3 regions of the Limosilactobacillus sp. C0001E2 genome follow, and region 1 is predicted to be linked to each of the others. Evidence: predicted binding sites of a transcription regulator. Region 1 holds the regulator's gene; each other region holds the start of a gene.
What was found. The regulator Rex, encoded in region 1, represses fermentation and respiration genes when NADH is low (regulators of the CRP and FNR family bind a similar motif). The targets are predictions, from matches to a motif close to TTGTGAANTANTTCACAA.
Positions count from the first base shown of each region.

Region 1 (10,319 bases):
GAATTGACGACTTTGAACAGGTTAAGCGAATGTACCGGGTAGTTAACCAGCTCCTTGGGGATATCGTTAAAGTGACCCCAAGTTCCAAGGTGGTTGGTGATCTCGCTATTTTCATGATTCAAAATAATTTGACGGCCGACAATATTCTGGAACGGGGTGCGACCCTTGACTTTCCGGAATCGGTAGTGAACTTCTTTGCTGGTGATTTAGGTCAACCTTATGGGGGCTTCCCAAAGGAATTACAAAAGGTTGTCTTAAAGGGGCAAACAGCAATTACGGTGCGTCCGGGGAGTTTAGCAAAGCCAGTTGACTTTACTAAGGAATCTGCTGATTTAGCCCAGAAAATTGGTCGGCAGCCGAGTGAAGAAGAGGTATTATCATACGTTCTTTATCCGGATGTCTTTATGGATTACTTCAAGCGACACCAGCAGTATGGAAAGATCAGTGTATTAGATACGAATACGTTCTATCAAGGGATGCGTCCGGGCGAAACGGTTCACGTACACTTAGCACCGGGGAAGACTGAAATCCTTCGCTTAGACTCCATTTCAGATGTCGATGTTGATGGTAACCGGCACCTCTTCTTTGCAGTTGATGGTGAGCAGGTTGAATTGCCAGTTGAAGATCAAACACATGCGGATGCCAAAGTTAAGGTTCCAAAGGCAGATCCGAGTGATCCAGGACAGATTGGGATGCCGTTAAACGGAACTGTGGTCGAAATCCTCGTTAAGGAAGGCGATCATGTTCAAAAAGGTGATTCATTGATTGTGACTGAGGCAATGAAGATGGAAACCACGATCAAGGCATCGTTTAGTGGTCGAGTGGCCAAAATTTATGCTAGTGAAGGGGCAGTCATGGATAGTCAAGACTTGCTAATTCAACTTACCCCAGACGAAAAATAGTTTTTAAACAATAAACTCCATTGCTCTTTCGAAGGGAGGCATGGGGTTTTATTTTTTATAACAATAAGGAGGGAAAAATGAAACTCGCAGAAGAAGTAATTAAGCAGTTTTTGGGAGATGATTTCCCGGGAAATGTTTACGTTAAAGACCAAGTTGACTCGACGCAAAACGTTGCCAAACGTCTTGAGGACCATCGTCCAGCAGCAATTTTGGCAGAAACACAGACGACTGGTTATGGAAAGGGCAAGCGGTCATTTTATTCACCACAAAACTCTGGATTGTATTTAAGTGTTTTATTACCACAAATTCCCACTGATGAATTACTGCATGCTGGTCTATTTACAACGGGCTTAGCGGTAGCGATTACTCAGGTATTAGAAAAGTTTTACCCGACGAAAAGGTTTATGGTGAAATGGGTTAATGATATTTTACTGAACAAGAAAAAAGTGGCAGGAATCTTGGTGGAATCAATTCTGGAAGGCCATTCAGCCAAATGGATTGTGGGGTTGGGAATTAACTTAACGACGACTAATTTTCCGACACAGCTCCAAGCAAAAGCTGGCAGTATTGCGCAGCAGGAAGTAGATCGAAACAGATTGGCGGCTGACATAATCAAGGCAGTTTGGCAAGCTAAGTTGACCTACCAAACCAAACAATTTATTGATGAGTATCAGCAACGTTTGATTTTAATGAACCGAGAGGTTACATTACAATTAACGGATGGTACAGTTACAGGAATTGTTAAGGGAATTGCTAAAGATGGCGAATTGATTGTTCAGCAACCATCTGGAACGAAAGTTATTAGTGCGGGTGAAGTAGTGAAGGTTAATTATTAATTTAATTTGGTATGGAAAAAACGGCTCAGAGGCGCTTTCAGCACTCTGGGCCGTTTCTTTAGATGGATAATTATTGATTAAATTCTTCGAGTTGTTCAGCTGCACTTGTCCAATTTTCCTCAGCTTGATCCAATTCAGCCTGACATTGATCAAGCTCTTTTTGCAAATCACTTAGCTTTGCAATATCGGTGGCAATTTCAGGATCACTCATTTGTTGCTCGATTTGATCGTGCTGCGCTTGCAGTTGATCCAACGTGGTTTCCCATTTTGAAACCTCCCGTTCCAATTTACGACGGGCACGTTGTTCTTGCTTGCTAGCTTGGTAGTTTTGTTGACTCGTAGATTTTGAGGAATGCTTTTTATTTGCAGCTTTTTTGGGGACGTTCACTGGGTCTACCAATTTTGCTGTTTGTTCAAGAAAACTATCGTAATTTCCTGAGTAATGTTGAATTCCCGTTGCGGACATATCTAAAATGTCAGTTGCTACTTGGTTTAAAAAGTAACGATCATGAGATACGAAGAGAACGGTTCCCGAAAATTCGTTAATGGCAGTTTCAAGAACTTCCCGACTGTCGATATCTAAGTGGTTGGTTGGTTCATCGAGAATTAAGAAGTTAATTGGCTGAAATGAGAGTTTGGTTAACTCTAACCGAGCCTTCTGCCCACCACTTAACTCATGAACGGTTTTAAAAACATCATCGCCAACAAACAAGAAGCTTCCTAACAGGGAACGGATTTCCGTTTCTGGAACTTCTGGGTGATCATCCCAGACTTCATCTAATACTGTTTTATTAGGATGTAGTTGTTGTTGCTCTTGGTCGTAGTAACCAATATCAAGGTTAGCGCCTAGTTTAATAGTGCCGCTAATTGCTGGGAGTTTGTGCAAAATAGTTTTCAGAAGGGTGGATTTACCAATTCCGTTGGGTCCAATAATACCGATCCGTTGTTTCCGTCGTTCTTGAAAGCTTAATGGACCAGCGAGAACATGCTCTTGATAGCCAACTTTAAGTTCTTGAACGTCTAAGACTTCGTTCCCACTGTCCTTAGCAGAGTGAAACGCAAAGTGGATTGAACGGTCATCAACTGTTGGTCGTTCTAGTCGTTCCATTTTATCTAATTGTTTTTGTCGCGCTTGAGCACGTTTAGTGGTGGAAGCGCGCACGAGATTTTTATTAACAAAGTCTTCCAGTTTTGCAATTTCTTTTTGTTGCTGATCATAGTGTTTTTGTTCAGCTTGGATGCGGGCCGTCTTTTCTTTGGTAAATTGTGAATAGTTACCAGAATAACGAGTTAGAGTTTGATTTTCTAAATCGTAGACTTGGTTAACCACGCGATCGAGAAAGTAACGGTCGTGCGAAACTACCAGCACAGAACCAGCATAGCCGCGGAGGTAGTCTTCTAACCAGCTCAAAACATTCATATCTAAATGGTTCGTTGGTTCATCTAAGATTAACAGGTCAGGTGCTTGTAAAAGAATCTTGGCAAGGGCCAGCTTAGTTTTTTGCCCTCCGGAGAGTGAGTTGATGGGTAGATCATACATCGAGGAATCAAAACCAAACCCGGTTAGCACACCCCGCATTTTAGATGCATATTCAAAGCCACCACGCTCCTTAAAGGTGGTTTGGAGGTCGTCATATTGCTGGATAACGTGCTGGTATTGATCAGTAGTACTATCCAATGTCGCTAATTGTTCCTCCAGTTGGTGAATTTCAGCCTCCATTTTATGTAATGGCGTGAAAACCGAATCTAATTCAGCCCAAATTGTGTTTTGTGAATCTAATCCCTGGTCTTGAGCTAAGTATCCAATGGTAAGGTGATGGGCTTTTGAAATTGTTCCTTCATCTGGCTCTGTAATGCCGGCAATCATTTTCAGCAGGGTTGTTTTACCGGCACCGTTTCTACCCACGAGGGCAGTTCGACTATGCTCGTTAATTTGCATATTGACATTGTGAAATAAAACGTCAGCACCGAAGCGACGTTCGACATGGTTTGCTTGGAGTAATATCATTCAGTAACCGCGTTTAATTTCAGTATTAATAGTATTCTAAAACGATTTTAGCATAAAAAAGCAGTAACTACTAAATGGATCTTTTCTTGCAAAAAGGTTCACAAAGTTAGAATAAGTTGCTAGAATATCAAGTAGGTTAATTCACAAACGTTTTAAATTGAATGGAGGAATTTGGTTATGCCAACGCGTAAAATCCCGCGGGCAACAGCCAAGCGTTTACCAGTATACTATCGGTATCTAAATGCTTTGCTAAATGCTAATAAACGTCGAGTATCATCAACGGAACTTTCAGAGGCGGTTCAAGTTGACTCGGCAACTATCCGGCGTGATTTCTCATACTTTGGTGAGTTGGGAAAACGTGGATATGGGTATGATGTTGAGAGTCTTATTAAGTTTTTTAAGGGAATTTTGAACCAGGATAAGCTCACAAGTGTAGCGTTAGTTGGGGTCGGTAGTTTAGGAAGTGCTTTAATGAACTACAACTTCCACCAAAGCACTAATCTGCGGATAAGTGCTGCTTTTGACCCTAAGCCAGCCTTAGCCAACACCATCAAGAGCGGTATTCCAGTTTACCCAGCTAACGAACTAAAAAAACAGATTAAGGAACAACAGATTGATGTGGTGATTTTGACGGTTCCGGCATCCCAAGCACAATCAGTCACGGACGATTTAGTTGAAGTGGGTGTTCACGGAATTTTAAACTTTTCGCCAGTTCGTTTGTCAGTGCCGGATAATGTGCAAGTTCAAAATATTGACTTGACAAACGAACTCCAAACATTAATTTACTTTATTGAAAGTAATCATCTTAATGGACAAGACGAATAAAACAAGAATTGCCGGGCGTTGCCCGGCTTTTTTGCTAATTTAAGTTGAATTAGTCAAAAAAGGTCAAACTTTTTAGTTGTAATTAGGCAAGATGATGTTATACTAAGAAATGTGGTTATCACTTAAGACGTTTAAGTGCTAACACTCACTACTAAATAGTGCTAAATGATTACAGAAATTAATGATATTTGGAGGGGTTAACGTGTTAAAGCCATTAGGAGATCGCGTGGTTATGAAGGCCGCAGAGGAAAAAGAAGAAACTGTTGGAGGGATTGTTTTAGCTTCCAACGCTAAGGATAAGCCAACTACTGGTGAAGTTATCGCTGTTGGCGATGGTCGAGTTCTTGATAATGGGACCAAGGTGCCAGTTAGTGTTAAGGTTGGCGAAACAGTCCTCTTTGATAAGTACGCTGGTAATGAAGTTGAATACCAAGGCGATAAGTACTTAGTTGTTCATGACAAGGACTTAGTTGCGGTTGTTGATTAATTCATTAACAAATTAACTTTTCTTACAATGAGGTGAAAATTTATGGCAAAAGATTTGAAATTTGGTGAAGATGCACGTAAGTCAATGATGGCTGGTGTTGACAAGCTTGCGGATACAGTTAAGACGACAATTGGCCCTAAGGGACGGAACGTGGTTTTGGAACAAAGTTATGGTTCACCAACAATCACTAATGATGGGGTTACGATTGCCAAGAGTATTGACTTAGACAACCACTTTGAAAATATGGGAGCTAAGTTAGTGGCTGAAGTTGCTTCCAAGACGAATGATATTGCTGGTGATGGGACCACGACTGCTACTGTCCTTACCCAAGCCATTGTTAACGAAGGAATGAAGAACGTTACAGCTGGTGCTAATCCAGTTGGTGTTCGGCGCGGGATTGAAAAGGCGACTAAAGCTGCTGTAGCAGCATTACACAAGATGAGCCATGATGTTAAGACCAAGGATGACATTGCACAAATCGCTTCAATTTCAGCTGCTAACCCTGAAGTTGGTAAGTTGATTGCTGACGCCATGGAAAAGGTTGGTCATGATGGTGTCATTACAATTGAAGATTCCCGTGGTGTTGAAACTAGTGTGGACGTGGTTGAAGGGATGAGCTTTGATCGTGGTTACATGTCTCAATACATGGTTACCGATAATGACAAGATGGAAGCAGACCTTGATAACCCATACATCTTGATTACAGATAAGAAGATTAGCAACATTCAAGACATTCTTCCATTATTACAATCAGTTGTCCAAGAAGGTCGTTCCCTCTTGATCATTGCTGATGATATTACCGGTGAAGCATTACCAACCCTTGTTTTGAACAAGATTCGGGGAACCTTTAACGTATGTGCTGTTAAGGCGCCTGGTTTTGGTGACCGGCGGAAGTCTCAATTACAAGATATTGCGATTTTGACTGGTGGAACAGTTATTTCCGATGATCTTGGGATGCAATTAAAGGACGTTACTGTTGATCAATTAGGTCAAGCTAACAAGGTTACGGTTACAAAGGATGCTACCACCATTGTTGACGGTAGTGGTGACAAGAATGCCATTGCTGAACGGGTGGACCAAATTAAGCAAGCAATTGCTAAATCAACTTCTGACTTTGATAAGGAAAAGCTTCAAGAACGTTTGGCTAAGCTTTCCGGTGGTGTTGCTGTTGTTAAGGTAGGTGCCGCTACTGAAACCGAACTTAAGGAAAAGAAGTACCGTATTGAAGATGCTTTGAACGCGACGCGGGCTGCTGTCCAAGAAGGATTTGTTCCAGGTGGTGGAACAGCCTTGGTAAACGTTATTCCTGATATTGAAGCAATTGAAAAAGATGTTTCTGGCGATGAAGCAACGGGTGTTAACATTGTAAAGAACGCGCTAGAAGCTCCAGTTCGTCAAATTGCTGAAAATGCTGGTGTTGAAGGTTCTGTAATTGTCAACAAATTGAAGAACGAAAAGCCAGGTGTTGGTTACAACGCTGCTAATGGCACATTCGAAGATATGATTGATGCCGGAATTGTTGACCCAACCAAGGTTACCCGTTCTGCTTTGCAAAACGCAACTTCAGTTTCCGCATTATTATTGACGACAGAAGCAGTTGTTGCCGATAAGCCAGAACCAAAGGATGCAGCTCCAGCTGCCCCACAACCAGGTGCTGGCATGGGCGGCATGATGTAATTTAATATGGTGAGTTCAATCTCGTGTGGTGTTGAGTGCTGGAAGCGGTGCTTAACACCACTTTTTTATTATTAATTTTACAAAAATGGTAGCAATTCACGAAGCGAGTGGAGTAGAATAGCCATTGATTTATTACATTTGAGGAGAATAATTTATGTGGCGTTATTTGAAACGGGTGTTAATTGGAAAACCCTTGAAAACCCTTGATGAAGGGAAAACACACCTATCAAAGTTTAAAGCATTAGCAATGCTTTCTTCTGATGCAATTTCGTCAGTTGCTTATGGACCAGAGCAGATTGTAACGGTTCTGGTAACTTTGTCCGCGATGGCAATGTGGTACTCGATTCCGATTGCGGTGATTGTGTTGGTCCTATTATTAGCAATTACGCTATCTTACCAACAGATTATTCATGCATACCCAAGTGGTGGTGGTGCCTACATTGTAGCTACTAAAAACTGGGGTAAGAATGGTGGATTAGTAGCCGGTGGATCATTGCTAGTTGACTATATGTTGACCGTTGCGGTTTCGACAACCTCTGGGACCGAGGCGATCACGTCTGCCATTCCAGCATTATATAAATACTCTGTTCCCATTTCGGTCATCATTGTCCTTTTGATCATGTTTATGAATTTACGGGGAATGAGTGAGAGTGCCAACTTCCTGACTGTTCCGGTGTATTTCTTTGTCATTATGATCTTTGTAATGGTGATCGTTGGTGCGGTTAATATTGCGACTGGGCACATTACCTATCACGCGCCCGCAGATTACGGAACCCCAGTCGTTGGAATGAGTTTTGTATTGTTCGTCCGAGCCTTTTCAGCTGGTTCTTCTTCACTAACCGGGGTGGAAGCGGTAAGTAACGCAGTGCCAAACTTTAATGAACCTAAAGAAAAAAACGCTTCAACAACTTTGGCAATCATGAGTGCCATCTTAGCGTTCTTCTTCATTGCGATTATCTTCTTTGGCTTTTACTTAGGGATTGTGCCGAATGCTAAGGTAACGGTTCTTTCACAAATTGGGACGAGAATTTTTGGTGGTCACGGATTAGGTTTCTACTTACTTCAATTATCGACAGCGATGATTTTAGCGGTAGCAGCCAACACCGGTTTTTCAGCCTTTCCAATTCTGGCTTATAATATGGCCAAAGATAAGTTTCTTCCCCATGCATTTATGGATCGGGGAGATCGACTAGGTTATTCTAACGGGATAATTGCACTGGCGGTTGGCGCCATCGTGTTGATTTTGATTTTCCACGGGCAAACCAGCATGCTGATTCCGCTCTATGCGGTTGGGGTATTTGTGCCATTTACCTTGTCACAATCTGCGATGATTATTCACTGGTTCCGGGAACGTGAAGGTTGGTGGATTGGAAAGTCCTGCATTAACTTTGTTGGGGCATTAATTTCACTTTCCCTAGTTGCAGCCCTATTCTGGCAACACTTCGAAAATGTTTGGCCATATCTGATTATCATGCCTTGCTTGTTATGGATGTTCCATAAGATCCACAGCCACTACATTAAAGTTGGTAAACAGCTTCGGGTAGCTGAAAAGACCGCAGTTCAGCTTCATGATTATGATGGATCGACGGTTATCGTTTTAGTTGGTAACGTCACCCGGGTAACCAGAGGGGCAATTAACTATGCGCGGTCAATTGGTGACTACGTGATTGCCATGCACGTTTCATTTGATGAGAACCCTGGTAAGGAGCATAAAACTGCCAATGAGTTTAAGGCAGAATATCCAGATGTCCGTTTTGTTGACATTCATTCCTCCTACCGGTCCATCGCCACACCGACGTTACGATTTGTCGATGTAATTGCTAAGCGAGCGGAAGCGCGGAACTATTCCACGACAGTTCTGGTTCCACAATTTATTCCAAAGCATCCTTGGCAATTAATCCTCCACAACCAAACTAGTTTGCGTTTGCGGACCGTACTAAACTCACGGCAGAATATCGTTGTGGCAACTTATAGTTATCACTTACATGAATAGTAAGATTGGAGAAATTGTGGATAGACGAACTTTACTGAGTGGGTTAGTGTTTGTGATTGGATTAGTATTCTTAGCATCCTTTACCATTCAGCATAATCACTTTTACTCTGGAATTTGCGGCATTCTTGGTTGTTTGGCGATCGTTGGCGGGTTTATCGGTCTCCACTGGGATAAAATTCAAAGTGGTGATCGGCACATGAAACGCACTGTGCGGTTACTATTGGCTTTATGTTTAGTTCTGATTATTTTAAATGTAATTGCCAAGTTACTTGGTTGAGATAAAGTTAAACGGCGTATGCAGACTGTTTTGCATACGCCGTTTTTTAATTTTCATATGGAATTTCATGAAACCTGGTGCCATTTTTGTGGATTGTGAGTTGGTCACTGAACCGGTTGGTTAATTGTTCTTGCACTGCTGAAGCCTGTGCTTCATCCACGAAAATGGTGGTTTGAACGTCGACACCGTATTCTTCATTGGCAACTTCTAATTGCTGTTCCTTGAGAAAGTAAATTAATTGATCATGTAATTTGTAGGGCACGTCAATTTGGAGCAAGGTTTGTTGAATGCGTTGAACGAGGCCCACTTGCTTAATTGCTTCGGAAGTTGCGTTGCTGTACGCGCGGATAAGGCCGCCAGCACCCAGCTTGATTCCGCCAAAGTAACGGGTCACCACAGCACATACATCGTGGACACCCACTAATTGTAATGCTTCCAAAATCGGGATCCCTGCAGTCCCACTTGGTTCGCCATTGTCACTTTCTCGTTGGATATGATCATCGGTGCCAATTTGATAAGCAAAGCAATTATGGGTTGCCTTGCGATGAATAGTTTTAGTCTTGTCGATAAAGGCCTTTGCCGCAGCTTCATCTTTCACACGAGCAAGCGAGCAAATGAACCGTGATTTTTTGATAGTAATTTCGTGTGTCGTATTTTCACAAATTGTTAAATAATTTTGAGTAGTCATCTTAAAATTTCCTCACAAAAATTCAATTAATTTCCGTCTTTAAATAATGGGAGGGAAATTATGGATATTAGTTTATTATATGGTCGTCGGGAACTCGTTCCGAAAGTTGATATTCCACCGAAGTTACCAAATACGGTGCAGGTTTTGCCAACATTGGTAGTTACCACTTCGGTTCATTGCCTGCGCTGTAATGCTGTTACCACACGTGATGATGGCGGATTACCGAATGAACAATATTATTGCCCACAGTGTATTAACTTAGGACGAGTATCGACGTTAGATTCATTTTACCATGTTCCAGAGCCAAACCAATTTTCTCCGCCAACGGAACCGTTAACGTGGCGAGGACAGCTATCGCCATTACAGTTACGGGTGACAGAAGAGGTGCAAAAAGCGATGGCAAATCATCAACGACATTTACTATGGGCAGTTACCGGGGCCGGTAAAACGGAGATGATTTTTTCAACCATTGAACAGGCACTCAAAAAACGAGAACGGGTTTGCATTGCTTCACCACGAGTGGATGTCTGCTTGGAATTATTTCCGCGCTTACAGCGAGCCTTTCAAAAAACACCAATAGTTTTATTACATGGTCAGCAGGAGCAGCCGTACCGGTATTGTCAATT
Region 1 covers NZ_JBWPXC010000003.1:81,335-91,653, forward strand. Annotated here, with positions in the region: gene AC1EKL_RS04115 (pyruvate carboxylase) at 1-902, shown strand, start outside; gene AC1EKL_RS04120 (biotin--[acetyl-CoA-carboxylase] ligase) at 980-1,738, shown strand; gene AC1EKL_RS04125 (ABC-F family ATP-binding cassette domain-containing protein) at 1,809-3,746, opposite strand; gene AC1EKL_RS04130 (redox-sensing transcriptional repressor Rex) at 3,924-4,571, shown strand; gene groES (co-chaperone GroES) at 4,774-5,058, shown strand; gene groL (chaperonin GroEL) at 5,101-6,735, shown strand; gene AC1EKL_RS04145 (APC family permease) at 6,890-8,728, shown strand; gene AC1EKL_RS04150 (hypothetical protein) at 8,745-9,005, shown strand; gene AC1EKL_RS04155 (YigZ family protein) at 9,052-9,693, opposite strand; gene AC1EKL_RS04160 (ATP-dependent helicase ComFA) at 9,754-10,319, shown strand, end outside.

Region 2 (10,319 bases), on a different contig from region 1:
GGTCCAATCTCTTTTTTAGCCTCATTCAGAGTCATTTTCTCTTCAGCCATTTTATTCATCTACCTTTTCAATTGGTGCAAATGTTGCCAACAGTCGGCGAACGCCCTCTTTTGGAAAGGCGATATCTAATTCCATATCGCTTCCTGAACCATTAACAGCAACTACGGTACCAATTCCCCACTTCTTATGCTTAACCTTATCGCCAGCACTCCAGGATTGTTTATCTGCTCCCGTACCATTATTAGTCTTCGGGGCAATTCGTTTACCGGCTGAAGCATATGAATGTGACCGCCGACTAGCACCATAAGTTGTGGCCGTAGCTGCGCGCTGTGCAAAATTACTGCGCCCACCATTCCCAAATGGGGTTCGCATACTTTGCTGACTGTCGAAGTCTAAAAGTTGGTCATCAATTTCATCAACAAACTCTGACTCAGGGTTTCTTTGAATTCGCCCATATAGAACCCGTGACATCGCATTCGTAAGAAACAACTTCTTCTGGGCCCGAGTAATACCAACATAAGCTAAACGCCGCTCTTCTTCCTCTTCTTCTGCATTATTAAGGGCCCGAGCCATTGGGAAGATGCTTTGTTCCATTCCAATTAGAAAGACAACTGGAAATTCTAGTCCCTTGGCTGCATGCAAGGTCATCAATGTTACCGTATTTTCTTGATCTTCAATGTCATCTTGAGGAGAGACCAACGCAAGATCAGTCAAGAAGCGGGTTAATTTTTCTTGAGCATTGGCAGCATCATCCGCATTATTCTTATCAAATTCTTGGGTTACGGACTTAAATTCATCCAGGTTGTCCAACCGTGATTGGGCTTGAAGACTCTTTTCGGCTTCGTCTTGTAATGCTTTACGATATCCAGTCCGCTCCAGAATTAAATCAGTTAATTCAGTAATGGAAAGTTCATCAGCCTGATCTTGAATCGCACGCATTTCTTGAGCAAAACCATCAAGCTTATTACGCACGCTCGTTGAAATTTGGTTAGCCAACATGATGTTTTGAGTAGCGGTCAGTAACGACATATTATTTGTCGCCGCAAATTCCCGTAATTTTTCAATACTGGTAGATCCAATTCCCCGCTTGGGCGTATTAACAACCCGTTCAAAACTCATTGAATCATTCGGATTGGCAACGAGTGTTAAATAAGCTAAAATATCACGAATTTCTTTTCGGTCATAGAACTTGTGACCACCAACCATCGTGTATGGCACTGAACTTTTCAGGAAAGTTTCTTCAATAATCCGTGATTGAGCATTGGTCCGGTATAAAACAGCAAAATCGCCATATTTATACCCATGTTCCCGCATTTGTTCTTGGATTTTCTTTACCACGTAGTAAGCCTCATCGTGCTCACTTTGGGCACGATAGTATGAAATCTTCTCACCTTGACCATTTTCCGTCCAAAGGTTCTTATCCTTCCGTTTTTGATTATTAGCAATCACTTCATTTGCCGCATTCAAAATCGTTTGTGTGGAACGATAATTTTGTTCCAGCATAATTGTCGTGGCGTTCGGATAGTCCTTTTCGAAATTCAAAATGTTATTCATGTTGGCACCCCGCCAACCATAAATACTTTGGTCAGCATCACCGACAACACATAGGTTGTGATAGCCATCCGCTAGCATATGAACTAGTTCATACTGGGCATCGTTGGTATCTTGATATTCGTCGACGTGAATATACTGGAACTTGTTTTGATAATATTGCAGCGTTTCGGCATCCGCCTTAAATAGCTGAATCGTCTTCATAATCAGATCATCAAAGTCCAGCGTTTGGTTGGTTTCTAACTCGCGTTGATACAGGCGGTAAGCGCGGCCAACCATTTTTCGAAATGGATCTTGATACCGCTTTTCGTATTCATCTGGTGTCAACATCGCATTCTTGGCGTTTGAAATGGCACTTAAAATCTGGCGAGGATCAAATTTTTTAGTGTAAATATTTAACTCCGCGCAAATCCGTTTCATTAATGTCCGTTGTTCACCAGGATCAGCAATTGTGAAGGAAGTGTTAAAGCCTAACTTATCAATATCCCGTCTTAGAATCCGTACACATAACGCATGGAAAGTTGAAACCCAAATATCATTGGCACTATCACCCAGCAATTTACCAATCCGCTCTTTCATTTCGCGCGCTGCCTTATTGGTAAAGGTGATAGCGAGAATATGCCATGGTAGTACATTTTTTTCTTCAATTAAGTAAGCTACCCGGTGGGTTAACACCCGCGTTTTTCCTGATCCGGCACCGGCCATTACTAAGACCGGACCCTCAGTCGCTAAAACCGCTTCTTGTTGCTTGTCATTCATTCCTGCCAGTGCTGATTGCATTGTCACACCATTCCATCCTCTCTTAAAATCAGTCAGTGAATATTATACCAAACTTAAGTTTGAGTTATATCAAAAAAAGAGGGTTCGACAGAACTAATTTAATTAGTTCATTGTCCCCCTCAAGGTACCAATATCAATTGATGAATCTGGATTAAATTATTCAGCATCCTTGCCCTGATCAAACCAAACTTCGGTATCATCAACCTGACTTTGGATTTCGTCAATCGTGCCGTCTTCAGTAGTTGCCCACACATAGGCAACCACAGGATTCTCTTGATGACGGTTAGCAGCAAAGAAGCTAAACTTCCAGTTATCCCGAATTAACACTTGCCGTTCCATTGCCGAAAGTTGTGCCTGACGCCCAATCAAAAAGATTGCAGGTTGAACTTCTTTAATGAAGTGCGCTGGCCGCCCAGCAGAGATCCGTACTTGTTGGTCATACTGACTAACGTTTGCACTTTCTGAGAAGATATTGCCACTCGTCGAAACCCCGGGTTCAAGATCCTTCACGTAAAGGTTGCCAGTACTAGTAACGTAGAAATTAACTGAAATAATTCCCTTATAACCAAGTTGGTTACCGATTGAATTGGCAATCCGTTTCATTTCTTGATGCATTTCATCAGGAACGACCACTGGTGACTTAACCGCCTGTAATCGATGACCAGCCCCATATTGCAATTCGCTCAATGGATAAAGATGATTACCATCAGCATCAATCGCCATTGTAATTGCGTACTCTGCGGTATGATCAATCCAAGATTCAAGTAAGTAGGTTCCCGCTTGGATAAAATCAGCTGCTCGCGCAATATCAGATTCTTTGTGGATTACTAATGCGTTCTCACCAACGCCGCGTTGAATTGGTTTTAAAACGGCTGGATAACCGATAGAATCAATTGATTGATAAATATCATCTAAACTAATCACGGTTACATAGGGAGCCACATTAACGTTAATTTGATCCAAAAAGGCCCGTTCCATTAAGCGATCTTGCATAATCTCTAGTGGATCCAACCCCTGTGGAATCGCTGTATATTGACTCAAATATTTAATAACGATGGAGTCGATTGCTGCCGTTTCATAGATCACCGCGTTACAATTTTGTCCGAACTCAGTGAGCTTATCCTTATCACGATAATTACCAATCACTGTAAAGTCTGCTTGTTTGGTAATCTCTGGTTCAGGATGATCAAGATAGACCCCAACGTTTAAGCCGGCTTCCTTAGCAGCTAAAATTAACTTCTTTCCGTTTCGGTCAATACCCATAATCCCAAGGGTATTGCCTTGATATAAAACATCCGTACTCATAACCGCACCTTCACTTTTTAGACAAACTCAACCTGGCCATCCGCTAATGACTTGATTTGGGCAAGAGAGTAAACTTCGACACCCTTGTCTCGTAATTCTTTACCACCCGGTTGAAAACTTTTTTCAATGACAATTCCTGCGCCGGCAACTTGAACGCCAGCTTGATCAGCGATTTCCATCATCCCTTCAACTGCTTGACCATTGGCCAAAAAGTCATCAATTAACAGGACTTTTTCTCCAGTTTCAACATATTTTTTAGAAATAGAGATCCGGTTAGTAGTCTTTTTAGTGTAGGAATAAACATCCGCTGTAAACATATTGTTGTTGAGGGTTAGGCTCTTGTGCTTCCGAGCAAAGATCACTGGTAAGTGCATTGCTAACCCTGTCATCACCGCCGGAGCAATTCCCGAAGACTCAACTGTCCAAATTTTATTAATTCCTTGATCAGCAAAATGTTTAGCGAATTCTTGACCAACTTTGTACATTAAATCTGTATCAACTTGGTGATTCAAGAATGCATCAACTTTTAAAACATTTCCTGGCAATACCGTACCGTACTTTTCAATTTTTTCTTTTAGTTCTTGCATATTTTTCTCCTATTGGTCGTATTTGTCTAAGTGATAGGTCTTAATAACACTAATTAACTTGCTAGCGTAATCTGGATCGGTTGCATAATTAGCATCCTGTAATGCTTGAGCAGCTTCACGATAGTTATCTGCATCAATTACCTTTTGATAATTTTCTTTCTTATATTGCGTCCCATTCAGCATCAACTGAGTATGATCCTTAATCGAAGCAGACCAACTCGAGTAGACCTTAAAGCGATCCTTAATTACAACCCACTTACCACGTGTATACTCTTTGGTGGTCATCAATTTAGAATTGGGACCCGTCCCCTTAATACCAAAGAGGTTATGATAATCACTAGCTAATTTACTCGTACCCCAATTGGATTCCAAAATCGCCTGGGCCATCGTAATTGAAGCTTTAATGTGATACTGATTCTGCATTGCCTGTGCTTCAGGAGCAATTGCTTTGATAAAAAGCTGCTTAGAATGTTGCTGTTTTTCAATAATTTCTTGCTGCAAATGCCGCTGGTAGAGATGGTGCCCCACATAACCAGCTGTTAAAACGATTAGGATGACTAAAATGACCGTTAGCCATTTTGATGCACTCGAACGTTTCTTACGACGAGAACCCGTTCGTCGTCTTCTTTTACGTGCCACGCTTCGTTGACTCCTTTTATTTAGTATTCTAATGTAACAATTTTACCGCATTTTCAGTGAGAATTTAAATGAATTTAATATAAAAAAACGGTTGGCTAATAACCAACCGGAAATCAAAATTAATTCTAGTGAAATTGCATTCCACCATCAACCTCAAGCGTTTGTCCTGTAATGTAATCAGAATCAGGACCAGCTAGAAAGGCAACGGCATTGGCAACGTCCTCGGGTTCAGAGAGCCGCTTTAAGGCAATATCCTTGGCAAAGGTTTGCATTCCCCATTCGTCACTCTTACCAGCATTTTGACCAACCTTATGTGCGATATCGTACATCATTGGTGTCTTAACAATCCCAGGTGCAAAGGCATTCACTGTTGTTCCTTCTTCAGCTAATTCGCGCGCGACAACTTGAGTAATTCCCCGAATAGCGAATTTGGAACTGGAGTAAACTGTTAAGTTTGGATTACCTACAACCCCAGCTTGTGAGGTAGCGTTAATGATTTTACCAGGATGACCTAGCTTCTTAAAAGCGTCATGAGCTGCTTGGATTCCCCAAATGGTCCCGTAAACGTTAATTGTATATACGTAATCCAGGTCATCCTTAGTTACCGTGTCAATTGGTGTCGTGGGAGCAACCCCAGCATTATTAACCATGACATTAAAATCGCCAAACTTATCAATGGTCTTGTCAATTGCGGCAAAGACTTCATCACGCTTTGCGACATCGGCAGTTACCGGAAAGGCTTCCCCACCGGCTTTTTCAATTTCATCAGCAACCTTTTTTAAGTTGTCCATGTGGCGAGCAACCAAAGCAACTGCAAAACCATCCTTTGCAAGACGCTTAGCAATGGCTTCACCAATTTCTTGACCAGCACCAGTAACTAATGCAACCTTCTTTGTCATAACAATCTCTCCTTTTTGTGAAATGTTTCTCAAATATTTTTAATTGTATCTAAAGCGTTTCCATTAGTCAATGTTTTGTCAACAAAAAAGCATCAGGAAAAATCCTGATGCTTTTAATTTGAAACGATAATCGAAATTAACGCTTACTAAATTGAGCAGCCTTACGAGCCTTCTTCAGACCTGGCTTACGACGTTCCTTCATCCGTGGGTCACGAGTTAAGAGACCTACCTTCTTCAAGGCATCACGGAAGTCAGGGTCGACGGCGAGCAAAGCACGAGCAATCCCATGACGAGTTGCACCGGCTTGGCCAGAGAAGCCACCACCGTTAACGTTAACTAATACGTCATATTGACCTTCAGTTTGCGTTACTGCAAATGGTTGGTTAACAATGGCACGTAAGTTAGCAAACGGAATGTAGTCTTCGATTGCTTTGCCGTTCATAGTAATCTTACCAGAACCTGGTACTAAGCGGACACGTGCAGTAGAATCCTTACGACGTCCAGTACCGCTGTATTGTACTTGTTGAGCCAATTCCGTTCCCTCCTTAGATTAAGTTAGTGATATCGAGTTTTTCAGGCTTTTGAGCTGCATGACTGTGGTCTTCACCAGCGTAAACGTGCAACTTCATACCCATCTTGCGGCCAAGTGGGGTGTGTGGAAGCATCCCTTTAATGGTTTGTTCAACCATCTTGGCTGGTTCTTCAGCGAGGAAGTTACCAGCAGTCCGTTGCTTTAAACCACCTGGGTGGTTAGAGTGACGGTAGTAAATCTTCCGACTAGCTTTCTTACCAGTTAACTTAACATCTGCTGCGTTGATTACGATAACATTGTCACCAGTATCAACGTGAGGGGTGAACGTTGGCTTGTTCTTACCACGTAAGATGGAAGCAACAACGGATGCTACACGACCTAAAGAAACGTCTTTGGCATCAACGATGTACCACTTACGGTCAACTTCACCAGGTTTTGCCATGTATGTCGTTCTCACGATTAAGTCCTCCAATTTTTGTCTTTCTTTTACAATAAATTGTGTACCGAGTAATTTATGGAAAAGAAATACCAGCTACTAGTGTACTTGATTATCCCTTGTCAGTCAATGGTTTATTCAAGTTATTCCCACCATAATCTACGTTAACCAAATACAAACCACTGGCGGGCGCAGTCATCCGTGCCTCTTGCCGATCACGTGCCGCTAATACACGCTGGACATCATCAACTGGGCGTTGCCCGCTACCAATCTCTAATAATAAGGCCACCATGATCCTGACTTGGTTATACAAAAAACCATTCCCCACAAACTCAAAGATAACTTCGTGATCATGATCTTCATAGTAAACTTTGGCTTCATAAATCGTCCGGATATTACTTTTCGCTTGCGAGCCAGAAGCAACAAAACTGGTAAAATCATGTGTTCCAACCAAATCTTGTGCCGCTCGATTCATGTGTGCAATATCTACGGGATATTTAAAGTGGGCAGTGTAATTACGCTTAAACGGATCAACAAACTCCCCTTGAGTTACACGGCAGCGGTACCTTTTTCGGTGAGCATTGTATCGTGCATGAAATTCATTTGAAACAATTTCGGCTTTTTTAACAATAATGTCTAAAGGTAACTGACTGTTCAAAGCCCGCACCATTGACTGCTCTGGAATATGATAAGGAAAATCAAAGTGGGCAACTTGGTTTAAGGCATGGACACCAGCATCCGTTCGCCCAGAACCAATAATTGAAATGGCTGGATCAGGATTTTTAGCCATTCGGTTGACAATTGTTTTCAATGTTTGCTCAATTGTCCGTTTATGTGGCTGTATTTGAAATCCCGAAAAATTAGTTCCATCATATGCAAAGGTAATTTTGTAACGAATCAAAGCTAGCTCCTATCAAAATATTCTTAAAGTAACAAGGATTACTGTGATCAAAAGCAGAATTACAACCGCTACCGTATCTTGGTGGTGCCACACCAAGAGTCGATATTTAGTTCGTTGACCATCTGGGCTATACCCCCGAGCTTCCATTGCAATGGCCAATTCCTCAGCTCGTTTAAAAGAAGAAACAAATAATGGGATCATTACTGGAACCAACTTCCGAGCCCGTTGATAAAGATTACCAGTAGAAAAATCCATTCCACGAGCACGCTGGGCATTCATAATTGTGGTGACTTCATCCATGATAGTCGGAATAAAACGCAACGCAATGGAGAGCATCATTGCAATCTGATTGACCGGCACCTTTAAATGCTTCAACGGTTTCATCAAACTCTCAATCGCATCCGCCAGTTGCAATGTGGTCGTGGTCACCGTTAATACAGTTGAAATTGTAATGATATACGCAAAGCGAAGAATCAAGTATAAAGATTGAATCACACCAACAGAGGTAATGCTCATGAAATGCCATTGCCAGTAGACATGACCACCGGTTGAAAAAAATAATTGAACTGCAGCAGTAATTACAATAATCCACATTAACGGTTTAATTCCCGCCCAGTACATTTTCAATGCAACGTGACTAAGCCGAATAATAAAAAGCAAAACCAAGCCTAACCACAAATTAGTCCACAAATTATTTGCAAAAAAAACTAAAATTACATACCAAAAACAGGCAATAAATTTAAATCGTGGATCAAGATGATGAATTAAAGAAGTCGTTGGCACATACCGACCAAAAATCACTTTATTTCCCATCATTAATCATCCTTTTCCTTTTTTATGCTAACAATTTGATCCGCTAGTTCGGTTATCGTTAACGGAGTATGTAGTGAAAGTCCCTGTTTCTCTAATTTACGAGCAAAATTCAATGGATGTGGCTCTGCCAGACCAATTTCATTTACTAAATCCTGATTATCAAATAATTGGCGTGGTGTCCCTTCAAAACCAATTTTCCCATTTTGCAATGCTACTACTCGATCGGCATACTGAACTACCTGTTCCATCTGGTGAGTGATAAAAATGATCGTGGTTCCCTGCTCATGAAGCTGCTTTATTAACTGTATGAGTTCATACTGACCATTTGGATCTAAACCAGCAGTTGGTTCATCTAAAATTAAAATTTTCGGTTTCATTGCCAGAACCCCTGCAATCGCAACCCGACGCATTTGTCCGCCAGAAAGTTGAAAAGGTGACTGCTCAAACAAATCACTTGGAAATTTCAGCAACTGGAGTGCACCGATTGCTTGCTTCCGCGCTTGATCTGGTGACATGCCTAAATTGGATGGTCCGAACATTACATCTTGCAAAACAGTGTCCGCAAATAGTTGCGACTCAGGAAATTGGAAGACAAAACCAATCTGCTGACGCAATTTAGTAAAATCACCTTTACTGGATTGGCTAGTCACTGCCATCCCGTTTACCTGAATTTTACCTGAAGTAGGTACCAATAATCCATCAACCAGCTGCATCAGGGTAGACTTTCCGCTACCTGTTTGACCCACAATTGCTGTTATTTCATTCTCCATAATATCTAAGTTGATATTATGCAGGGCCTGATAAGCAAATGCCGTTTTACCACCATAAATATAGTTTAGTTTTTGAATATTAATTACTGGCTTACCCATTTAATTATTTGCTCCTCAGTCATGTACTCTGCAGGTAATTGCATCCCTCGAGCCAGTAAAGCTCTTTTTAGTTGCTCAGTAAACGGTAATGTTAACTGATACTTATTAAGTAGATTATAATTACCCAAAATGTCTGTAGATCGTCCATGAGCAACCACATGCCCTTGATCCATAATCACAATATTATCGGCATAGGTTGCTTCAATTGGATCATGAGAGATTGCGATAATCGTAAAGCCCTTCTCAACTTTTAATCGCTGTAACAACTGCAAAACAGTTTGGCGGGCCACTGGATCTAGCATGCTAGTTGCTTCATCAAAAATTAATATTTTTGGACGAAGGCTGAGGATTCCAGCAATCGCCACCCGTTGCTTTTGACCGCCTGATAACATTCCCGGCTCTTTATGGGCATAACTCTGCATCGCTACATCAGCTAAAGCTTGATTAATGCGGAATTGCATCTCATTTCTAGGTACCTGATGATTTTCCAAACCAAATGCAACATCATCTTCAACCGTAGTCCCAACAAATTGATTTTCAGGATTTTGAAAAACAAACCCGATTTTTTGATGAATATCTGACAAATGATCTTCATTTACCGAAACTCCATCAACTACAATGGATCCTTTGTCGAGGGGTAATAGGCCATCGATCAAGCGTGCAAGGGTGCTTTTCCCACTTCCGTTATGCCCGATAATGGTTGTCCACTCATTTTGGTTAAAAGCAACCGAAACATTCTTTAATGTCGCTTCATGATTGCCAGGGTATGTGTAAGACACATCATGGACATCAACAATTGCCATGTTCTTTTCCCTCCGTTAGATTGCTGGTTTTATTTTACCAAAAGATCCATTTATATGTATAAAAAAAATCACTTACAATTGTGGTGCGTGATTTCTCACATTCAAGCTAGACTAAGGAAAAATCCCATCATCATAACGCTTTATACCAGCAATCATAGTGATTCTTTATTACGATTATTTAATTAAACTACTAAACAAGTTCTA
Region 2 covers NZ_JBWPXC010000002.1:225,854-236,172, reverse strand. Annotated here, with positions in the region: gene ligA (NAD-dependent DNA ligase LigA) at 1-50, opposite strand, end outside; gene pcrA (DNA helicase PcrA) at 52-2,331, opposite strand; gene AC1EKL_RS03415 (ATP-grasp domain-containing protein) at 2,488-3,636, opposite strand; gene AC1EKL_RS03410 (xanthine phosphoribosyltransferase) at 3,654-4,223, opposite strand; gene AC1EKL_RS03405 (glycoside hydrolase family 73 protein) at 4,233-4,862, opposite strand; gene AC1EKL_RS03400 ((S)-acetoin forming diacetyl reductase) at 4,988-5,761, opposite strand; gene rpsI (30S ribosomal protein S9) at 5,898-6,293, opposite strand; gene rplM (50S ribosomal protein L13) at 6,307-6,750, opposite strand; gene truA (tRNA pseudouridine(38-40) synthase TruA) at 6,842-7,630, opposite strand; gene AC1EKL_RS03380 (energy-coupling factor transporter transmembrane component T family protein) at 7,643-8,443, opposite strand; gene AC1EKL_RS03375 (energy-coupling factor transporter ATPase) at 8,446-9,312, opposite strand; gene AC1EKL_RS03370 (energy-coupling factor transporter ATPase) at 9,297-10,115, opposite strand; gene rplQ (50S ribosomal protein L17) at 10,306-10,319, opposite strand, start outside.
Region 2: the regulator Rex is predicted to act here: its motif matches at 5,777-5,794, upstream of AC1EKL_RS03400 ((S)-acetoin forming diacetyl reductase).

Region 3 (10,319 bases), on a different contig from region 1:
TGCACCCGCCATTGCGGGATTAACCAGTTCATCGTGCGCTTTACCATAGAAGAAGGTTACTAAGAAGGCAATTACAAATGAAATAACTTCACATAATAGGTAGCCTGGAATAGATTTAGCGTATACGGATAAGAAACCAATGAAACCAGCCGAACCCATTGAAGCAGCAACCACGTGCATTAATCCGGCAATCGTGGAAGCCACACATGAACCAACTAATGCACAGAAGAATGGGAACCGCAACTTCAAGTTCACCCCGAAAATTGCTGGTTCAGTAATTCCGAGCAAAGCAGAAATCGCGGAAGAACTAGAGAGAGCTTTCATCTTTTCATTCCGTGTTAAAAAGTAAACTGCAGTGGTTGCGGCCCCTTGGGCAACGTTGGCCATTGAAGCCACGATGAAAATAAAATCACCCGCACCCTTACCAGCTTTAAAGGCGGTCACTAATTGCGTTTCGATAGCAGGGAAGCTTTGGTGTAAACCAGTTAAAACAATTGGCGAATACAAAGCCCCAAAAATTCCTGTTCCTACAAATCCTAACGTGTCGTATAACCAAACAATTCCGTTCGTCAGTAAATCAGAAAGATCCTTCATCACCGGTCCGACCACGATAAACGTCAGGAACCCAGTTAAGAGAACTGAAATCAGTGGCGTAAATGTAAAGTCAACGGCAGCTGGCAGACGTTTATGCAACCACTTTTCGAAGATGGAAAGCATCCAAACCGCAGCCAATGCTGGAATAACCTGACTCGTGTAAGACTGAATATGAACAGTTAACCCGAAGATGTTCCAAGAACCGCCATCCGCTAAAGCCGGCGCGGTCATCATCATTCCGACAAATGCCCCCAAGAATTGGTCAGCACCAAACCGCTTCGCTCCAGAAATTCCCACCAAGATCGGTAAGAATACGTATGGCGCTGCCGACATGACGTTCACCATGCCTTCAATGCCCTTCAAAGCTGGCCACATTTGAATAACGGATTGGGGACCAAATAATCCTTTAGCCGTCAACACATTATCAAGGGCCATCAGCAAACCACCGGCGACCAATGCCGGAATAATTGGTACAAAAATATCAGATAAGAGTTTAATAAACGCCATGACTGGATTGAACTTTTGATTCTTTGCAGCAATTTGCTTCAGATCGTCAGTGGAAACTTCCTTCAATCCAGTTTGCTTAATTAATTCATCATAAACGTTGTTCACGTCTCCCGGGCCAATGATAATTTGGTACTGACCATTGGTCTTAAACGTTCCCTTAACGTCACCATTGTTATCCAATGCTTTTTGGTCAACTTTGGCTTCGTCTTTTAAAACTAACCGTAACCGCGTTGCACAATGCGCAGCAGCAACTAAATTGTCTTTGCCGACGGCGTTAATGACGTCGGTCGCAACTTGTTTGTGATCCATGAGCATTACTCCCTATCTCATCTAGATATTTGCGCTTAAATTGTAAGCGTTTTTTACACATTTGATAATACTAGATTTAGATTAAATGTCAAGCGTTTATCAATTTTTCTTTTAGCCTTACTGATCTTCACTAATTTTCAGGACACAGGCCCCATCGATATTCCCCTTGGCAACTCGTCTCAATGCCTCATCAGCCTTGTCAAACGGGTATTCAGTCACCGTTGGCTGAATGTGCAAACGATGGGCTAACTTCAAAAATTCTTCCCCATCGCGGCGCGTATTACTTTCCACACTTGTTAAGTTCTTTTCATGAAAAAGGTGCTGCTGATAATTTAGTTCTGGAACATCGCTCAAGCGAATGCCGGCTAACGCAAGCGTCCCTCCAGGAACGAGGTTGGCTAATGCATTGGGAACCATCTCGCCAGCTGGTGAAAACATAATGGCGGAATCTAGTTGAACTGGTGAATCATCATAGGCGCCTTGCGCAGACGCACAACCTAATTGCAACGCAAATTTTTGGGCATCATGGCCACGAGTGAAAACATGGACTTCAATTCCCTGCTTAATTGCTAACTGGGCAGTTAAATGTGCGGAACCACCAAATCCATAGAGGCCTAGTGTGCCACCAGCTGGTACGTTGGCGCGTAGATAAGAACGGTAACCAATAATTCCCGCACAAAGCAATGGTGCAGATTTAACTGGATCAGTATCCTCTGGCAGATGGTAGGCAAAGCCCTCCGGAACCGTCACATACTCTGCATAACCGCCATCATGATCCCATCCTGTGTAAATGGAATGGGGACACAAATTCTCCCGACCGGAACGACAAAATCGGCAAACCCCGCACGCTTTTCTAAACCACGGAATTCCAATTTTGTCACCAATCGTAAATCGTTGAGTTTGTGGTCCCTGCTTAACGACCCGGCCAATAATTTCATGGCCGGGAGTAACATGCTGCCGATGAACTGGTAGGTCGCCTTCGGTAACGTGTAAGTCGGTGTGACAAACTCCACATGCTAAAATTTTAACCAGAACTTCTCCAGACTGTGGTTCAGGGACCGGCTTCTCAACCAATTGCAGTGGGCACGGCTCTTGTTCAATTGGCCCCGGAGTGGTAACTTCCCAAGCCCGCATTGTTTTTGGAATCATCATTCTTAAACGTCTCCTTTATCGAATTTACCTTCATTGTAATCCTTTTGTGAAATAATGATCAATTTGTTTTTGCTAGACGTTTGACAGTCAACAGCCGTCATTTTAAAATAGAACCATCTTAGAGCACTTACATAAAGGAGATCTTATTATGGAATGGACACGGGAACAACGCTACCGCCCTTACCAACAATATTCGGCCCTCGAATTGCTTCACTTGCAGGCAGCAGCTGATAATTCACCTGAACAACTCCGGTATCATATCCGGCCAAGTTCTGGATTACTAAATGATCCAAACGGGTTCTCATACTTTAATCATGCCTGGCACGTTTTTTACCAGTCGTTTCCTTTTGGTGCTGCCCATGGTCTTAAATCATGGATGCACATGCAATCTACCGATCTAGTACATTGGCACTCCCGTGGCTTAGCTCTCACTCCTGATAATGAATACGATAGCCATGGTGCCTACTCTGGATCTGCGAAGCAAATTGGCGATCGGCTATTTTTGATGTACACCGGTAACCACCGTGATAAGGATTGGAACCGAACACCTTTCCAACTGGGTGCTTGGATGAACCAAAATAATCAGGTTACTAAACTAAAACAGCCCCTGTTCCGGAATCCGGATTACATTAGTGAACACTTCCGTGATCCCCAACTACTAGAACATGATGGTAAGTACTATGCCCTCTTAGGAGCACAGGATGCTAAAACTGAAACCGGCCATTTGGCACTCTGGGCCAGCGATGACTTGCAAGATGGCTGGCATGATGTCGGTTTGGTTAATTTCACTCCGTATCCAATGGGCTACATGATTGAATGCCCAAACTTAGTGATGATTGATGATCATGCTGTCCTGATTTTCTGCCCGCAGGGATTAGAGCAGAAGATCACCCATTACGATAATATTTACCCCAACACCTATATCATTGGGGATGAATTTGATTTTGAAAATGCTACGTTAAAGGGTAGTTCACAAGTCCCAGTAAATCTGGATGAAGGTTTTGATGTCTACGCTACTCAGGCGTTTAACGCCCCGGACGGCACAGCTTATGCTATTAGTTGGGTAGGGCTCCCTGACATCAGTTATCCAACCGATGATCAAACTTGGGCAAACTGTTTGAGTCAAGTTAAGGAATTGCACATCCGTAACGGTCAGCTCTACCAGCAACCAGTCGCAGCAATGACCAACCTCCGCGATCCAAAGGGCACTAAAGTTTTCTCCAATCATACGAGCATCATTGACGATCATGCTGGTCAACAATGTGAATTAAATCTGACAATTAGTGCTGATCAGACAGGTGTCTTACACCTTGCCGCCAATGAAGATTTGAGTGCTAGTTTACAAATCCAATTTGATACGAATGCTGGTACACTCACCGTCGATCGATCCAAAGTTGGATCTGCAGTTGCCGAAAAGTATGGTACGACTCGTTCCATTAAGTTACCAGCTCACCAGGATCTAAAATTACAAATTTTCTTAGATCATTCACTCGCTGAAATATTTGTGAATGATGGTCAGCAAGTGCTGACGCTTCGCTACTTTGCTGATCAGCACCATCAGAAGATTGCGTTTGCCACACCAATTAATGCGACTGGAAGTCTATATCAACTTAAAAATATCTAAACAAAATCCCCGTTCACGTGACTTGTGAACGGGGATTATTTAGAATATAGCTAAATTCACGGGGAGGAACAATAATGAAGAACAGTGTTGACCAGGCTAATTGGCAATCAGCCATCCACTACCTTATTGACCAAGCGTTACCCAATGCTGACTACCAAGTGGTCTGCTTTCATCAATCAAAATCTAGTGAAAGTTTATACGTTGACATTCTCTTTGAAAATCTCCTGTATCAACTGCGCTTCGCATTTCACGACCGGCAGGAAAAAAACCCCGATCTCTATTCATTCAATCTCCGATCCTATCCTCATGACGTGGTCCTAATTCAGCAACTTCGTCAGCTTCTACGCCATCGCCGACAAGGAATACCATTAACGTATCAGCACTTTGCTGCCCTCTCACTGATTGAAAAACTCGGTCAATTTAATGATTGCCCGCTTGAATATCGGAATGAACAATTTTGGAATCATCAACAGCCGATTACTTCACCAACGCTCGTCATCACATTAGACTTCCTGCTAACACATCAATTGCTTGTGATTCAGCATTCCACCAAACGCGTCTTCCTCTCAGAAAGTGGACAACAGCTATTAGATTTCTACTGGGATGTCGCTGATCAATATTTAGAAGAAAGCATTTGGGATCACAATCCGCGAACGCAAACGCCAACGGAACTTAATCTTTTTTGGAACGCTTAGGCGACTCCTGAGCTTGCTTTTGCGCTTGAGCATGGAGTTGTCGACGACGATCGCCATTAATAAAGTCGCTTTCTTGTGCAAAGAGATCCAATAGTGCCCACAGATTTTTTAAGCATCGGTCCTTAAACTCTTTCAACTGCATCGATCCGTCTAATTTAAAATATTCTTATGCTCAGCGTGGGTGTAGAATGCCCAAGCGATAATGCCAAAGAAGACGGGACCAAACGCTGTCCAGAATGCAGTCGCGTATTGGCCTTCCAAGATTGGTTCAACACAAGTGAAGAGAATCCCGACTGCCACAACCAACCAAACAACGATGGAAACAACCCACGTCCAGGTCATGCTCTTATAAAAGACAAACGGCCGATCTAAATCTTTTTTCATTTTAAAGAATGGGAACGCCCCTACCAAAAACAGGTATGGTGCTGATGACGAAACGTTCATCATATCAGTCAAAATGGTATAAAACTGTGTTGCTGCGTTCCCACCAAATGAAATAAAGAGAATAATTGCACTGACTAAGATGGCTTGGCACCACATTGCAAATGATGGCATATTCACATCATTCATCTTTGTAAGCCGCTTTGGTAAAAGCCGTGGATCACAACCTTCAATAAAGGATTTAATTGGTGAATAGACCATCACAAAAGCAGCTCCTAAGCCCCCTAAAACATCACTTAACGCCGTAATTTGGGAGAAAATCCGACCGAGCATCACTGCTCCGGAATGACCTAAACCGAGTTTAGCACCAACCGTCAAGCCCATATTATTAATCAAAACATACTCAACATTGGCCAGGTTAACATGGCTCTTTCCTAAAACCTGTTCCCAGTTAGCGCTCACCCCACACAAGAAAATCGTTAAAATATAAATCAAGGTCATGATAATCATGGCAATGATTAATGCCCGAGGGAAAGTCTTTTCTGGCTTCTTCACGGAATCAATCACACCAGCCATTGTTTCCAAACCACCATAAGCAAATAGGGCGTAGACAATGAACGAAATAACCGCAATTGGTGTAACAAAGGCATAGTTAGGTGATTTTACTAAACTCAGTGCCGTCACTGGTTCAGCTAGTTGGCCATGATTCATCATCCATAATAAGAGACTCGCCAAAATAAAAATCACGGAAATTCCTAAGGTTGCCACCCCACAAACGGAAGCAATCTTAGCAATCTTATTAATTCCCCGAGAGGCAATCCAGGTAACGACAATCATAAAAATAATTTCTAAAATCCCCAAAGTCTCATTAGCGGGCAACCCAAACAACCGCCAGGTCTGGGTGCGGTCAGTTCCTGAAATCATGGTTGAATCCGACACTAAAAAGTATTGAGTTGATGAGACTAGCCAAACAACCCACGCTGCAAGCCAAATGAAGGTCCCAATAAAGGCTGTTTTCTCACTTACGGAACCCCGTAACCAAGAAAAAATCCCCCCCTTAGCAGCCTTAAACGAGGCCCCATATTCTGCAAACATTAATGCAGATGGGAGGAAGAAAAGCACCGCCGTAACGATGTACCAAATGATACTGGCATACCCCATTTGATAAAAGGCCGTCAGTGAATTACTAAAGCCAAAGATTGATGAAAAGATCATCAATACTAAGGCACTCAAACCAATTTGGGTGGTTTTCTTTTCCATGTCAAAACTTCTTTCTTTGAATAATATTAATAATTATACAACTTTTCCGAGCAGTTGTGGATATTATTTCAAAGAAAGCAATTTAATTATCACTCTTACTACGATTGAAATGAATTGTTCACATTTATTTCATACAAATCGGCCGATAATTATGATAAGCTCATTATGTTACTCATTTTACTGGTCAGGAGGGAACAATTTTGCGTGAACCATCACGACGAGAAATTCGACATCAGCAACGTCGAACATTTCATAAAAAAACCATTATCGTCAGCTTACTCTTTATTGGGTTTGCGCTCTTACTCAACGTTGGCTTAATATTTCAAAGACACAATCCGCTCACCCAAGCCAAAAATGCTAACCCCATTAATATAGTTCCCAATCTATTTCGTTCCACTAGTTTAAGTAGTCAACTAAACCACCAATGGAAAGCGGACCTCAAAGGTGTTGATAGCAATGTTTCCATTGCCGTATATTCCACCAAGACTGGTGAAACATACATGTACAACACTACCCCAAGACACCAATACCACACCGCCAGTACCGTTAAAGTAGCTGTCCTCGCGGGAACTCTCCTTAAAAATTATGGCGATTTGGATAGTCAGGGACGTGAATATGCTAAAGCCATGATTGAAAATTCCGATAATGATTCTACAACTTCCCTCATTAACGATTACCTTGGTGGCACAGATGGTCTTCAAGATACGTTTAATCAATTTCAAATGACCAACACCCATGCCGAAAGCGCTTGGGGAATGACGACCACCACACCGAGTGACCAAATCAAATTACTCAACAACATTTTCTTTAGTTCCAATAAGTTAACGGAAAGTGAACAAAATTATATCCAATCCCTCATGAAAAATGTGGAAAGTGAACAGCAATGGGGAATTTCTGCCGGCAGTAGTAATTACGCCCTGAAAAACGGCTGGCTTGATCAGGATGATTCGGACAAATGGATTGTTAATAGTATTGGTTACGTTAGCGGCAAAGATCAAAATGACTATACGATCGCAGTTTACTCCGACGACAATTCATCCATGAACTCTGGAGAAGAATTGATCGAAAAACTGGCCCGTTCTACTAAAAAAATCATGGATAAAAATTAAAAAACGATCTGTAAAGTTAAGTCGCTATCCTAACTTTACAGGTCGTTTTGTAGTTATTGAACGAATCACCACCGGTGAGTGGCGAAACATTACTCGGCGATTAAAATCAGCGCGAATTTTAAAAAGCTCATTAATTGGCTGTACTAACAACCGACCAGTTTTGGTAAATTGATAACCGCCCCACATGTGTTGACGAATTGGCGGTAATAACTTACTTTTTATGTACCGAAGCCGCCCTACAAGGCGGCGTCCATCAACAAAACCAGCAGTCACTGGATCATAAACGTCAATATAATTATTGACCTTATGCTTAAATTTACGGACCCGTCGTTGTTGCCGACGACTGAGTAACCAATAAATATTGGGGCCTTCATAAATATCGCCCCGTTTAATCTGCCCCAGCTTAAGACAATTGGCGAGCGCATATTGGATATTAATTGAACCTAGCGAGTGACCATATAAATAGAACTTCGCTTCTGGATACTTACGTAAAATCCCATTCAACTTGCGAGCCGCCGTCCGCAATTGACTCGGAATCACCCCACGTTGGACAAATAAAGACCAACCAATTGGTAAATTCGTTGCTAGCCATTCATGATTCCAAGTTTCAATCGTCCCTTTGATTAATCCAGATGAACCTTTAAACAGCAGTGTATATTCCCTTTGTGGCCGATTTTCAATCACAAACATTTGAAAACCATCCGCCGTTTGGCAATGCTGGATCACCCTTCCAAACGGTTGCTGATCGATTTTAACTACTTGATCAGTCTGTAGCAACTGATATTCCATTTGGGCAACTTGCAAACGTTCGCGATCATTTAAGTCACGATTACAAAGCATTTTCATCACCGCAAGTTCTCACTTAATGCCTTAATTCCCGCTTCATTCAACGTCTTACCCATTTTCGGCACTACTTCTAAGTGCCCATCAATTAAACGATTCTTGAGTTCTTGGGCAACTCGCCGATTTTTGCGATCTTGTTCCCCAGTAAAGAGGTAGGTTAAGCCCTGAACGTGCATCAATTCACCCGTTAAATCCACCCCTTGGAGTGATTGTTTAAGTGACTTAAGCTGATGGCGGTCTAATGGAGCTGGTTGAAATAGTCCTGAATTTAGCAAATTCATTGAAGCTTGATAATGCGGTCGGACTAAAATTAGCCGATCAAGTCGTCCCAAAAGATCAACTGCTGCTCGTAACGCAACTAAGGCACCAAAGTCTTCTCCAATCAAAATGACTGGCTGGGCCACGGTTCGTAGATAGTCAACTACCGCTTGAACTAGTTGGTAAAATGTGTACGGGTTGAGCTGAAATTGTTGATAATCGAGAACTTGCAACTGACGGTGCCCAATATTTACTTGTTGCCAATCACTATGTTCTCGTTTGAATGATGGTAATACCACTACTGTCCCCATAATCATTCCTCTTTCATCATGATTTCTTTTATTTTAGCATGATTCAACAAAAAAGACGTGAGCACCAGCTCACGTCTTTTTAAAAACTTAGCACCTTTAAAAGGCAGCAACAATTGCAATTACTCCTAACAAGATCAGAGCAGCAGCGATTAACCAAACAAGAGTAATTGCCGAAAGCGCAGGGTTAAACAGTAAGATAACCCCTACAATCACGCCGATGACGTTCAAGACAACTAGTAGCCAGTAGTATCCCTTACCAAATTGCCGGTAGAAGTTGGAAACCTGCAATTGACCAATACTGTCAATAATAAACCAAAAAGCAAACAGGTAAGCAATTGTTAATGCGCCAACGCCCCGTACAAACAGGAAAATCAAACCAACGATAATATCTAAGATGGCCATAATTAACAACCAAGCAGATCGGTGATTCAGTAAATTATTCACCGTCTGGCGAAGCCAAATTTCATAGATTCCCTTTATGATGGCACCAATTCCCATCAAAATTGCCACTAACCGCAGGGTTTTATCGATATGATACATCGAAACACACCCTAAAATGACCAATAGGACACCTAAAATAAAGGCTGCCCAATCAAAACGCTTATTTGCTCGTTCCACAATTATTCCTTCTCTCATTTATAATCACAAATTCAGTATACCACGATTGTGGATGCCCTCTATACTAAATTAATTATAAATCAATGTCTAATTCAATCGGCGTATGATCACGGCGTGCTCCGGTATCAATCATCGATGATTTCACTACCTTACCGGCGATCCGATCACTAACCAACCAGTAGTCAATCCGCCATCCAGAGTTATTTTGCTTGCTGGTAATAACCCGTTGTGCCCACCAGGAATAGGCACCTTTTTCTTCTGGATGAAGGTGACGGAAACTATCCGTAAAACCAGCCTTTAATAATTTAGTAAAGTGCTCACGTTCTTCGTCGGTAAAGCCAGCTGAATGGTGATTATTTTCTGGATGGGCCAGGTCGATCGGCTCATGAGCAACGTTAAAATCACCACTGGCGATCACTGGCTTTTGCTGGTCTAATTGTTGAAGATATTCTCGGTAACGGTCATCCCAAATTTGCCGTTCAGCCAAGCGACGGATCCCGGTTCCTGAGTTCGGTGTATACACTTCCGTAACAAAAAAGTCTGGAAATTCTAAAGTAATCATCCGGCCCTCATCATCCATGGGTTCTGGAGCACCAATTTGCGGATAAGATATCTTTGGTGCGAGACCAGTTCGATAAAGATACATTGTTCCTGCGTA
Region 3 covers NZ_JBWPXC010000002.1:127,750-138,068, reverse strand. Annotated here, with positions in the region: gene AC1EKL_RS02885 (sucrose-specific PTS transporter subunit IIBC) at 1-1,410, opposite strand, end outside; gene AC1EKL_RS02880 (zinc-dependent alcohol dehydrogenase family protein) at 1,528-2,562, opposite strand; gene AC1EKL_RS02875 (sucrose-6-phosphate hydrolase) at 2,711-4,186, shown strand; gene AC1EKL_RS02870 (CAP domain-containing protein) at 4,261-4,881, shown strand; gene AC1EKL_RS02865 (hypothetical protein) at 4,859-5,017, opposite strand; gene yjeM (glutamate/gamma-aminobutyrate family transporter YjeM) at 5,032-6,522, opposite strand; gene AC1EKL_RS02855 (serine hydrolase) at 6,723-7,631, shown strand; gene AC1EKL_RS02850 (hypothetical protein) at 7,656-8,480, opposite strand; gene AC1EKL_RS02845 (alpha/beta fold hydrolase) at 8,477-9,043, opposite strand; gene AC1EKL_RS02840 (HdeD family acid-resistance protein) at 9,140-9,661, opposite strand; gene AC1EKL_RS02835 (exodeoxyribonuclease III) at 9,735-10,319, opposite strand, start outside.
Region 3: the regulator Rex is predicted to act here: its motif matches at 2,607-2,624, upstream of AC1EKL_RS02880 (zinc-dependent alcohol dehydrogenase family protein).